Regions from separate parts of the Roseateles sp. genome, predicted to be linked through region 2. Evidence: predicted binding sites of a transcription regulator. Region 2 holds the regulator's gene; each other region holds the start of a gene.
The links. Region 2 encodes sigma-54, which starts transcription at its own class of promoters, with help from an activator protein. Its sites were predicted from a motif close to TGGCANGNAANCTGCTTT; they were not measured.

Region 1 (3,206 bases), 170 kb from region 2:
CCGATTCAGGTTCATGGCTTGCCGGCCACCCTGGAGGCGCTGCGCCGGCACATCTTCAACGGCGTGATCTGGCCCGATTTCACCCGCCTGCCCAGCGCGGCGCGGCCGGTGCTGAGCCTGCATGCCTTCGAGGTGGGCGATGTGCTGGACCTGGGCGGTCGGCGCATCGAGGTGCTCAGCGCCGCCCACACCGTGCCGGCCTGCGGCTTTGCCGTGGCCGGCGCCGAGGGCCACTGGGTCTTCACCGGCGACACCGGCCCCAACCCGGCGCTCTGGGCCCGGCTGGCCAAGCTGCGGGTCAGCCACCTGGTGATCGAGACCGCCTTCAGCAACGAGGAGCAGGAGTTGGCCGACCTCAGCCGGCATTTGAGCCCCGCCCGCCTCGGCGCCGAGCTGGCCCAGCTGCGCGGCTCGGTGCAGGTGCAGATCACCCATATCAAACCAGGCGAGGGCCAGGCCGTGATGGCCGAAGTCGCCGCCCTCGCTAGCGGCCACCGGATCAGCGCCTTGGCGGCGGGCATGGTGATGGAGCTGGGCGGCGCGCCGGCGGTTTGAGATCAGCCCAAGGAAAATGCAGGCCCGAGGCTGCTAGCCTTGGTTAGAACAACGGCAGCCCCTCCGGCTGCCGTTTTGCATTCCGCCGCCCCTTTGATCGGGCGGCCTCGGGATGAACTGACAAGAACTGTCACTTGGCACTTTATGTCGGCCGGATTGAGGGGGTGACTGACAAAAATTGTCAGTCGAAACCCGACAGGCGCCGCCATTCGTGCGCTTTCTCACGCAATCGGGCGGGTTCAGCCCTGGCACGACCCCTGCATTCAGGGGGTGTGTCCCTACCCCCCCGTTCACTTTTTGCAGGAGTACTCACCATGAAGCGCGTCCAACAAGGTTTCACACTGATCGAACTGATGATCGTCGTGGCGATCATCGGTATCTTGGCAGCCGTGGCGTTGCCGGCTTATCAGGATTACACAACCAAGGGCAAGATGTCTGAGGCTTCTGCTTTGGCCGCTACAGCAATCAAGAACATCAACGTTGCGTTCAATGATGGAAGTTTGAGCGCGACTACGGCCAATGCTGATTTGGGTATGGCAGCGGCAGGTTCCATCACTGGTAAGTATGTAGCTTCGGTGACTGCTGCAGGTACCAGTGCAACTGTTGGTACCGTGACCATCGTTATGCGAGGCTTCAACGACACGGCAATTGATGGCAAAAATGTCGTTTACACCGTGACATGCACCGCCGGCGCGTCATGCATCACCACGGTAGGAGGCTCCGTTCCGACCAAGTTCTATCCGAAGACTTGATAGCTTGTAAGTAAGATTTATCTGAATGAAGGGCGGTCCAAAGAGACCGCCCTTTTTCACTATTGAAGGCTTTAAATTTAATGTGAAGTTGCTTGGATTTGGTTTCAAAGAATGCTTCGTTTGCAATCAAAGTGCATTCGATTTATTTGGAACTCTCAGGGTGCATAAGGATAAAGGAGTCGTTCAATGAAATCTCGTGGTTTTGGGTTTACTTTGATCGAGATTCTTGTGGCGTTGCTGGTGCTTGGGGGGCTTGTTGCAATCTCGACACCTGTCTACCGCAGCTATGTGGATAGAGCGCGCATGAGCGAAGCAGTCTCTGTGGTGCAAACTGTTTTGCTCTCGGCTTCGGAACTATGCGGAATGAATGCCTTACGGAGCGCTACAGATGCTCAATTGGGCGTGAGTACACCTTCAGCCTTTGCAACCGCAAAGGTTGTTGCTTCTATCTCTGCCTCAGACGTGAGTGCAGATGGTCTATACGTAACGGTCACGTTGAAGAAATTTGGCGATGTTAGTGCAGGGGATACTTTGGTCATCAAAGGTTCTTGCCAGAACCGGTCAATGAATTGGACCGTCGATACCAGTAGCACTGCACCTGCCCAATTGCTACCCAAGCAAATTTAGTCAGAATTTTCTGATCGACGCTCTTTAAGCCTTGCAAATCGTTCGACTTCGAACACCGGGCCGTACAACAGCAGCTGCCATAAGTTGATCGTTGAGATCCACAAACCGCCACGCATCCCTCGTGAACGGCTGGCGGATGAAGCCCTCGACCCCCGCCTGGCAAAGATCGACTCGCATCAGGTGGTGGTGCGGCTGGTAAGGCATATAGCTCAGCAGCAGGCGGTTCAGTTGCTGGATCATGGCGTAGCGTTCCGGCCCATCGGCCAGCAGGCGCTGCTGGGCATAGAGCTTGTCATAGGCGGGCAGCTGGAAGCGGGCGTCATTGCTCTGGCCGGCGTTGGGGCCGTAGCCCATGCTCAGCAGGAAGTCCGCATCGGGCGCGCCGAGGTCCCAGACATAGCCCCAGATCATCAGCTGGCTGGCCAGGGCCTTCTTGATCAGCTCGCCAAAAGTGGCCGACTCGAACTCGATGCGCAGGCCCAGCGCGTCCATCTGCTTTTTCCACAGCTCGTCGATCAGGCGCTGGCGTGAGCTGCCGGCCGTGCCGGCGCGGCGCAGGGTCAGGCGGCTGCCGTCGGGTTGCAGGCGGTAGCCCTCGGCATCGCGCTTGTCGTAGCCGTAGAGGTCCAGCAAGGCGCGGGCGCGCGCCATGTCGTGGCGGCCCACTTCGCTGTGCAAGGCGGGGTCGTGGCCATAGACCATGGGCGGCAGCATGGACTGGGCCGGCACGGCCTGGCCTTTGTAGACGATGCGGATTTCCGCTTCGTTGTCATAGGCCAGCGTGATGGCCCGGCGCAGGGCGACGCGCTCGGCGGACAGGCCGCCGACCACCGGGTCCTCCATATTGAAAAAGCTGAAGCCGATGTCGGCACCATGGCTCCGGAAGACCTGCACGCCACGCTTGCGCAGATTGGGTGCCAGCTGCCCGCCCGGCAGGGCCAACGGAGCCACCTCGGTGGGCATCTCCAGCAGGTCGAGCTCGCCGCCATTGAAGGCCAGCCAGCGCGGTTGCGTCTCGACGATGATGCTGATCTGTATCTCGTCCAGCATGGGCAGGCGCCGCCCCTTCAGCAGCCGGGCAATGGCCTGGCTCTGGGCATCGGGCGGCACCTCGCCGGCTTCATAGATCTGCTCGCGGAAGCTGGGGTTGCGCTCCAGCACGATCTGCGAGCTGCGCCGCCAGCTCTTCAGCCGGAAGGGCCCGGTGCCGACCGGGTGGGCCAGCAGATCGGCCGCATAAGCCTCCACCACCTCGCGCGCCATGGCGCCGGT
Region 2 (3,206 bases):
TGCCGCAGGAAGCCTCGATCTTCCGCAAACTGACGGTGGAACAGAACATCCGTGCCGTGCTGGAACTGCAGCGCGACGAGCAGGGCCGCGCGCTGAAAGAGCCGCGCATCAAGGAACTGCTGGAAGCCCTGCTGCACGACCTCAGCATCGAAAAGCTGCGCGACAGCCCGGCGCCGGCGCTCTCGGGCGGCGAACGCCGCCGCGTCGAGATTGCCCGCGCCCTGGCCACCCAGCCGCGCTTCATCCTGCTGGACGAACCCTTTGCCGGCGTGGACCCGATCGCGGTGCTGGAGATCCAGCGCATCATCGGTTTCCTGAAGGCGCGCCAGATCGGCGTGCTGATCACCGACCACAATGTGCGCGAGACCCTGGGCATCTGCGACCGCGCCTACATCATCAGCGAGGGTTCGGTGCTGGCCGAGGGCACGCCGGACGAGATCGTCGCCAACGCCGATGTGCGCAAGGTTTATCTCGGCGAACATTTCCGCATGTGATGTGATGGCGAGCCTCCTGACAGCGCCGGGCCTGCGGCCATGAAGCAATCGCTCCAGGTTCGCCTGAGTCAGCATCTGGCGCTGACGCCGCAGCTGCAGCAGTCGATCCGTCTGCTGCAACTGTCCACCCTGGAACTGAACCAGGAAGTCGAGCAGATGCTGGCGCAGAACCCGCTGCTCGAAACCGAAGACGACTTCGCCGTCGCAGCGCCCGAACTGCCCGAGTTGCGCCAGGCCAGTGCCGCCGAAGACAGCGGCGCCGAGCGCGAACTGGGCGGCGGCGCCGAGGCCGAGGCCACGCCCGAGCTCAAGGCCGAGGACTTCGGCAACAGCGAGCGCGAGGACTGGGAGAACGGCACCGAGGGTGACGATTTCGACGGCATCCGCGAGCTGCCCAGCAACAGCGGCAGCGGCTCCGGCAGCAACGACGAAGACGGCGAGCGCAGCGAGCAGGAATCGGCCGAGATTTCCCTGCAAGAACATCTGCAGCAGCAGATGGCCGGCATGAGCTTGAGCGAATCCGACCAGCTGGCCCTGCGCCTGCTGATCGATTCCCTGAACGAGGACGGCCTGCTGGAAGACAGCCTGGAGTCGATTGCCGAGGCCTTGATCCCCGACGCGGGCGAGGACAGCGCGGCCGAACGCGAGGACCTGCTCGACCACCTGCGCATCGCCCTGAAGTGGCTGCACCATATGGACCCGGCCGGCGTCGGCGCCCGCGATCTGCCCGAGTGCCTGGTGCTGCAGCTGCGCCAGCTGCCGCGCAGCGCGCCGCAGGTGATCGCCATCATGATCTGCAAAAAGCACTTGGACCTGCTGGCCAAGCGCGACAGCCGCCGCCTGATGCTGCTGACCGGCGCCGACGAGCCCTTGCTGCGCGAGGCGCAGGCCCTGATCGTGGCGCTCGAGCCCAAGCCGGGCCGGCGCTTTGCCCACGGCCAGGCGCCGGCGGTGATTCCCGATGTGATCGTGCGCAAGGTCGGGCGCGAGCTGCGCGTCATCATCAACCCCGAGGTCGCGCCCAAGCTGCGCATCAACGAGCTCTACGCCAATGCCCTGCGCCAGACGCGCGGCGGCATCAGCAACAGCGCCCTGGGCGGCGCGCTGCAGGAGGCGCGCTGGTTCATCAAGAACATCCAGCAACGCTTCGACACCATCCTGCGTGTCTCCACTGCCATCGTCGAGCGCCAGAAAGGTTTCTTCAGCCACGGCGCCGTCGCCATGAAGCCGCTGGTGCTGCGCGAGATCGCCGACGAGCTGGGCCTGCATGAGTCGACCATCTCGCGGGTGACCACGGCCAAGTACATGGCCACGCCTTTCGGCACCTTCGAGCTCAAGTACTTCTTCGGCTCGGGCCTGTCCACCGAGGCCGGCGGCGAGGCCTCCAGCACCGCCGTGCGCGAGCTGATCAAGCAGTTCATCGCCGCCGAGAACCCGGCCAAGCCCCTGTCCGACAGCGCCCTGGCCAATATGTTGGAAGAACAAGGCATCCAGGTCGCGCGCCGTACCGTCGCCAAGTACCGCGAAGGCATGCATATTGGGACGACGACGATGCGGCGCGTGGTTTGAAGGGTGAGTGGTGAACGAGTGAACAGGTGAATGGGTGAACAACACACCACGACTCACCATTCACCTGTTCACTCGTTCACCCGTTCACCGCAGCTCACCAAACGTGAACACGCACACCGATTTCAGGTGATTCCCATTTCGAGGCATGCCATCATGCCGCCGACTTGGATCGTTACTTGAAAGGTCTGCCGTGAACACCATCCACCGCACCTCAGCTGACGCTCGCCTGCCCGCCCTGCTGATGCTCGCTGCCGGCCTGGCCTGGGCCGCACCCTCGCAGGCGCAGACTGAGGCTCAAGCCACGAGCAGCACCGCCTCCAGTTACAGCCGCGTGATCGCCTTCGGCGACAGCCTGTCAGACAACGGCAACTTCTACCGCGCCACGGGTGGCGCCGTGCCCCAGCCCGGCAACTATTTCCAGGGCCGCTTTTCCAACGGCCCGGTGGCCGTCGAGCACCTCGCCCAAGGCCTGGGCGTGAGCCTGCAAGACTACGCCTGGGGCGGCGCCCAGACCGGCTGGCTCAACGGCGCGGCGGTGGCTGCAGGCGCCCCGGCCGCCTTGCAAAACACCGGCATGCTCTCGCAGGTCGGCACCTTCCAGGCCGGGCTGGCCGGCATGGCCGCCGACAGCCAGGCGTTGTACCTGCTCTGGGGCGGCGCCAATGACTTCCAGTACCAGGGCTTCTCGCAGGCCACCGGACAAGCGGCCATCCAGAACCTCAGCAGCGCGGTCCAGACCCTCTACGGCCTGGGTGCGCGCAACTTCCTGATGCCGGGCCTGCCCGACCTGGGGCAGACGCCAGGCGGCCTCTCCTCCGGCCTGTCGGGTCAGCTGCATCTGCTGTCCCTGGGCTTCAACCTCGGCCTGAATCAAGCCATCGGCCAGCTGCGGGCCTTGCCCGGCATCGACATCCGCTATTTCGACGTCCTGGGCGCGCAGCAGGTCCTGGTCGACAACGCCGCCCAATACGGCCTGAGCAACGTCACCGAGGCCTGCTTCACCGGCTATGTCGGCCAGCCCAATGGCAGCACCTGCAGCAACCCCGACGGGTATATGTTCTGGGACCGCATCCATCCGACCGCGGTCACCCACAGCGTGCTCGGCCAGGGCATGCTGGCCGCCGTGCCGGAGCCGCAAACCCT
Region 3 (3,206 bases), 1.7 Mb from region 2:
GCCATCGGCACGCTGCAACTGCCGCGGCTGGGTCAGCAGGCCATCGCCCAGCAGCGTTTGCATGGACAAACCCAGCGCCGCCTCGACCGTGCAACGCCCCAGCGCAGCACTGTTCAGACCCAGCCATTCCAGGCCCAGCCCGTTGGCGCCCAAGATCATGCCGTCGTCAGCCAGCGCCAGCAGCCCCTCGGTGACCGTGTCCAGGCCTTCGGGGCGGGCATGCAGACGCAAGACCAAACCGCTGCCATGGCGAGCCTGGAACAGCTGATGCTCGATCATGCGCGCCGCCGATCGCGCCAGGCCCAGGGTGTGAGGGTGGTAGCCGCGACGGTCGCCGGAGATGTCCAGCACGCCCAGCAAGGCACCGCTGGAGTCGGCAATCGGTGCGGCCGCGCAGGTCAAGAAACCATTGCGCTCCAGAAAATGCTCGGCGCCATTGATGACCACGGGACGCCCATCCGCCAAGGCCGTGCCGATGGCATTGCTGCCCCGCCACTGTTCCAGCCAAACGGCGCCAGGCCGCAGGGCCACCCGGGCGGCTTTGTCGGCGAAACCATCATCACCCAGCGCATGCAAAAGCATGCCCTGCGGGTCGGCCAAAATGACCAAGCTGTCACTGGCCTTGACCTGTTCTGCCACGAACTCCATCACCGGCCGGGCCTGGGCCAGCAAGGCCCGCCGTTGCTCCAGCGAGCGTGCCAGCTGGGCGGCCGAGGCGTGCGGCACTCCTTGCGCACGGCCCTCGGGAGTCAGGCCGAAAGCCCGGCTGCGCAGCCAGCTGGCCTGCAGGCGCGGGTCCAGCAGGCCGTCGCCCAGCTCACCGGTTTCCAGCAACTGTCGGCGCGCCTGGCGCAAGCGGCTGGGCGCCGCCCGCAGGCTCATCAAAGCATTCGCAGTCATCTCACTTGTCTCCGTGGTCGGCCCTTGCATGGGCTCTGAATCGGACGCTGAGGCTCAAACGGAGCACGCCTTTGCGGCCTGCACCCACCGTCGCAGCGCGACCTTAACAGGCCTCCGTCCGCTGCCAAGCATTTGCACTCCTTTTGGCGACTTCCCGTCGAATTCCACGGAAGTTGTGCCAAACGACGCCCAAGACTGTGCTGTTTCGTGACAGTACGCCGTCACAGGCGTCAGCACCAGGAGGGCCGGATTCCAAACTCGCTCCCCGGCTCGTGCAGAAAAGCCGGGGCTTCCTGTACAAGCCAGGCGCCTGGCACGCTCCCTGCAAGTCATCTCACAGGTGTGCTTGCGGCGACATCCATCCGCGGATGGATCCGACGCAAGCCATGCCTTTAGAAGACAGGCCTGGAGACCAGGCCTGACCGCACAACAAATGGAGACCGACATGCTTTACGCCAGCCCCAACACCCCCGGCGCCACACTCGCCTACAAAACACAGTACGACAACTTCATCGGCGGCCGATTCGTGCCACCGGTCAAGGGGGAGTATTTTGATGTCATCACCCCCATCAGCGGCCAGGTCTACACCCGCGCAGCTCGCTCCACCGCCGAGGACATCGAGCTGGCCCTCGATGCAGCCCATGCGGCCAGCGCCCAGTGGGGCGCGACCAATGCTGCCGCCCGCGCCAACATCCTGCTCAAAATCGCCGACCGCATCGATGCCAATCTGGAACTGCTCGCCTATGCCGAGACCGTGGACAACGGCAAGCCCATCCGCGAAACCCTGAATGCCGACATTCCGCTCGCCGCTGACCATTTCCGTTACTTCGCCGGATGCCTGCGCGCACAGGAAGGCGCGCTGAGCCAGATCGACGACCACACAGTCGCCTATCACTTCCACGAGCCCCTGGGCGTGGTCGGCCAGATCATCCCCTGGAACTTCCCCATCCTGATGGCGGCCTGGAAGCTGGCACCTGCCCTGGGCGCGGGCAACTGCGTGGTGCTCAAGCCGGCGGAATCAACGCCCATCAGCATCCTGGTGCTGGCCGAGCTGATCGCCGACCTGCTGCCGCCCGGCGTGCTCAACATCGTCAACGGCTATGGCCGCGAAGCCGGCATGGCCCTGGCCACCAGCAAGCGCATCGCCAAGATCGCTTTCACCGGCTCCACCGCCACCGGCCGTGTGATCGCCCAGGCTGCGGCGACCAATCTGATTCCGGCGACGCTGGAGCTGGGCGGCAAAAGCCCGAATGTCTTCTTCGACGATGTGATGGCGCAGGACGATGCCTTCCTCGACAAAGCGATCGAAGGCCTGGTCCTGTTCGCCTTCAACCAGGGCGAGGTCTGCACCTGCCCGAGCCGGGCATTGATCCAGGAGTCGATCTACGACCGCTTCATCGAACGCGCGCTCAAACGCGTGGCCGCCATCAAGCAAGGCAGCCCGCTGGACACCGACACCATGATGGGTGCGCAGGCCTCCTCGCTGCAGATGGACAAGATCATGTCCTATCTGGAAGTGGGCAAACAGGAAGGCGCTCAGCTGCTGATCGGCGGCGGCCGCAAGCAGCTGGGCGGCGAGCTGGCCGGTGGCTATTACATCGAGCCGACGCTGTTCAAGGGCACGAACAATATGCGCGTGTTCCGGGAAGAGATCTTCGGCCCGGTGCTGGCCGTGGCCACTTTCAAGGACGAGGCCGAGGCCTTGCAGATCGCCAATGACACGCCTTACGGCCTGGGCGCTGGCGTCTGGACGCGCGACGGCAGCCGCGCCTACCGCATGGGCCGCGCCATCCAAGCCGGCCGGGTCTGGACCAATTGTTACCACGCCTACCCGGCGCACGCGGCCTTCGGCGGCTACAAGGAATCCGGCATCGGCCGCGAAACCCACAAGGCCATGTTGGACCATTACCAGCAGACCAAGAACCTGCTGGTCAGCTACTCGCCGAACGCCTTGGGCTTCTTCTGAGCCTTCAGCCTTGCTGAGCTGAAACAAGAAAGGCGGCCTTGCGGGCCGCCTTTTTTACTCATGGCCCGAGCATCGAGTTCAGGCCAGAAAGATCATTCCCACTCGATTGTCAATCCAACTCGCCCCTCCTGGGAAGTGAGCAGGTCCGCGATAGCTCGCCCGTACCGATACCGTCACCAATACCGTCCGAGCGCACCACTGGACTGACCGACGACCGCGACGCCCCGGACGCCAACGAGCCTGTCTCAATCACTGCTGGCTAGCTCTGACAGTTTGATTCTGGCCCCGTCTATGACTGACGGTATTGCCGTCTCCGTTCACCCTCCGCTCGACGGTATCG
Region 4 (3,206 bases), 890 kb from region 2:
CATCAAACGACCGACTGGCACATCCGGATCCAGCCGTGTACATGACGCGATGAATGACCAGCCAAAACAGGATCTAGTTTTGCTTGCCCAAATGGAGATGGGCTAGGCAGGGGCTTGGACGGGGTGAACGGTCTTTTTTCAAAGTTCTGGCCCTCCAGGGCACAGGCGGACGGTCTTTATTAATCTAGATCATCGTGTGATCATCTATGACAAGCTTTCAAGAATGGCCTGAACCTAGTTCAGAAGGGCCAGAGACGGTGAAGGCTGCGTATTTCAAGGACGGTCAAGTTATCGGCCGGATGCTTGCCCTTTAGCAGACCTGGCCGCCCCACCCGAGGCACATTGGGATGAGACACTTCGAGCTCAATCTAACGAAGGGGACGACGATGGCCTTCAGCAGCATGATGACCGACACGATCGAGGTGCTCAAGAAGAACGGTGAAGTCAGGTCAGGCATAAAGGCAAGCGTGCAGAGAGGCGGGATCTACATCGTCGGCGTCCCCGATGGCCTTCTCATTGAGCCCGATGATCTGGTGCGCCGACGGATGTCGAATGGCGCAGAGGAAACGTTTCAGGTTGTGGATCCTGGCTTCCACGAGAAGTTTGGTGGCATCCCCGCCTCTTACCAGATGAAGGTTCGCAAGCTTGGGCTGCCCGAAGCAGAACGTGCCGTTCAGAACCTGACGGTGAACGTGACGGGCCACAGCGCCAGGTTCAACTATCAGTCAACCGATCACTCAACAAACGTCGTGACCGTCAATGCCTCGGTTGTGAACCATCTACAGAGTCTTCGTACGGAAATCCAAAGAGCAGCCCTGAGCTCTGACGACAAGGACGCGGCGCTCGAGGTGGTCGACGCGATAGAGGAGCAAATCGCTTCGGGAAAGCCGAAAAAATCGGTTGTCACAGCTCTTCTAGCGTCCCTCCCTGCAGTCGAATCAATCACCAACATCGGCAAGAACATCTACGACGCGATCCAAGCGGCCGGACAGATGTAACCGCGGAGGTCACATGGCTGCTCCCCGCGGCCTGCTCGTCCTCGTGATGTCAGCCCTTCGCTAGCTTCATCCCGTATGAAAAACTGCAGCAGCGCAATGCGGCAGGATAGAGCGTTGTGGGGCGCGGGCTTGGGGCATTGTTTGAAACCGGAAAAACAATTGCCAGTGATCCTGCCAGATCACTAATTTCAGGGCGTTTTTCGGCGAAAAATGACTCGTAAGTCATTGATTAATAACGAGTCAAAGCTCGCGATCAATTGTCGCGCACAGCGCGACTCCTTGACCTCCGTCTCCGCCAGGCCGACCAGGGTGAAGGAGGGCAGGCCATTGGCCAGATGCACCTCGACACGGACCGGCTCGGCCGCCAGGCCATCCAGTGCGCGGCTGTGAACGATTGCCAGAGACATGGTGCGCTTGTGCTCCCCTGCAGGCCAGGCCCTGGGCTGATTGTGCCCGGCTGCTGCGCCTTTCAGGCACACAAAGCGTGCTCCGCACCAATCGGGTGCGCCGAGCTCGGGCGGCGCCCGGCCTGGGCAGGCCAAGTTGGTGCGCCAGTTGCGGGTTTCGCTCTAGACCGGGAGGCCTTGAGCGCGAAGCGCTGCGGCGCAAAGCTGGCACGGAAGCTGCACTGCATACCGCCAAGTGCTCGCATTTCTCCGCTTTTCTCTTCCACCTTTTGTTGACATCCAGGAGTTCCGCATGAAGACATCGTTCGCCAAAGCTGCTGCCCTCACTCTCGCGCTCGGCGCTGTGCTGCCCCTGGCCGCCCAGGCCGAGGAAGCCGCCAGCCCGCTGAGCTTCAATGCCAGCGTGACCACGGACTACCGCTATCGCGGCATCTCGCAGAGCCGCGTCAAGCCGGCCTTGCAAGCCGGTGCGGACTACGCGGCAGCCAACGGTTTCTACATCGGCACCTGGGCTTCGACCATCAAGTGGATCAAGGATGCGCCTTACAACGGCGGCGCTTCGCTGGAGCTGGATGTCTACGCCGGCTACAAGACCGAAATCGCCGCGGGCCTGACGCTGGATGTCGGCGTGCTGGGATACATCTACCCCAGCAATGATCTGAACCCGAGTGCCAACACCACCGAGGTCTACGGCGCGCTGAGCTACGGCGTCTTCACCGCCAAGTACTCGCACAGCACGACCAATCTGTTCGGCACGGCCGACAGCAAGGGCAGCGGCTACCTCGACCTGAGCGCCACCCTGGACCTGGGCGACGGCTTCACCTTGGTGCCGCATCTGGGCCGCCAGAACGTCAAGCACAACTCGGCCGCGTCCTACACCGACTACTCGCTCACCCTGAGCAAGGAGTACGCGGGCATCGCCTTCGGCGCGGCGCTGGTCGGCACCAACACCGACGCCTACGTCGGCGGCCCCTCGGCCAAGAACCTCGGCAAGAGCGGCTTCGTGCTCTCGGCCAAGAAGTCCTTCTGAACTGAACGATCGCTCGTCTGATCGAAACCAAGACCCCGGAGACCCTCATGAAACTCATCACCGCCATCATCAAACCCTTCAAGCTCGACGAAGTGCGTGAAGCCCTCAGCGCCATTGGCGTGCAGGGCCTGACCGTCACCGAGGTCAAGGGCTTCGGACGCCAGAAAGGCCATACCGAGCTCTACCGCGGCGCCGAGTATGTGGTGGACTTTCTGCCCAAGGTGAAGGTCGAAGCCGCTGTGGCCGACGCCGTGGTGGAGCAGGTGATCGAGGCCATCGAGGGCGCCGCCCGCACCGGCAAGATCGGTGACGGCAAGATTTTTGTCTCTCCGTTGGACCAGGTGGTGCGCATCCGCACCGGCGAAACCGGTCAGGACGCGCTCTGAACACGCCCGAGCGCACTTCAACAAGACGCCAGCAAGGCACCCCCAAATCCGTAGGAGATTTGCAATGATCATCAAGAAACTTCTCGCCACCTTGGCCCTGGCCGCCGCGGTGCTCGCACCGGCCGCCTGGGCGCAAGACGGTGCGGCTTCGGCCCCGGTGGCTGCGGCCACCGCCATGGCCTCGGCACCCGAGGCCAGCGCTGCGCCGGTCGCGGCACCCACCGAAGCACCCGCCCCGGCCGCTGCTGCCAGCGAGGCTGCTGCTGCCGCACCGGTGCTGGTCCCCAACAAGGGCGACACCACCTGGATGATGCTGTCCACCCTGTTGGTCATCCTGATGACCGTGCCCGGCCTGGCTCTGTTCTACGGCGGCCTGGTGCGTAGC

Region 1: ACQY39_RS04245 (pilin) is a predicted target of sigma-54. The motif match lies at 1,428-1,445, and genes of this name have one in related genera.
Region 3: exaC (acetaldehyde dehydrogenase ExaC) is a predicted target of sigma-54. The motif match lies at 1,212-1,229, and genes of this name have one in related genera.
Region 4: ACQY39_RS01045 (TorF family putative porin) is a predicted target of sigma-54. The motif match lies at 1,611-1,628, and genes of this name have one in related genera.

The regions. Positions count from the first base shown of each region.
Region 1 is NZ_OZ253537.1:950,476-953,681, forward strand. Features, by position in the region: gene ACQY39_RS04235 (MBL fold metallo-hydrolase) at 1-555, shown strand, start outside; gene ACQY39_RS04240 (pilin) at 870-1,307, shown strand; gene ACQY39_RS04245 (pilin) at 1,494-1,934, shown strand; gene ACQY39_RS04250 (ABC transporter substrate-binding protein) at 1,959-3,206, opposite strand, start outside.
Region 2 is NZ_OZ253537.1:1,116,464-1,119,669, reverse strand. Features, by position in the region: gene lptB (LPS export ABC transporter ATP-binding protein) at 1-494, shown strand, start outside; gene ACQY39_RS04955 (RNA polymerase factor sigma-54) at 534-2,063, shown strand; gene ACQY39_RS04950 (SGNH/GDSL hydrolase family protein) at 2,254-3,206, shown strand, end outside.
Region 3 is NZ_OZ253537.1:2,808,679-2,811,884, reverse strand. Features, by position in the region: gene ACQY39_RS12030 (sigma-54-dependent Fis family transcriptional regulator) at 1-900, opposite strand, end outside; gene exaC (acetaldehyde dehydrogenase ExaC) at 1,346-2,866, shown strand.
Region 4 is NZ_OZ253537.1:227,227-230,432, reverse strand. Features, by position in the region: gene ACQY39_RS01055 (hypothetical protein) at 387-998, shown strand; gene ACQY39_RS01050 (hypothetical protein) at 1,187-1,405, opposite strand; gene ACQY39_RS01045 (TorF family putative porin) at 1,698-2,435, shown strand; gene glnK (P-II family nitrogen regulator) at 2,483-2,821, shown strand; gene ACQY39_RS01035 (ammonium transporter) at 2,892-3,206, shown strand, end outside.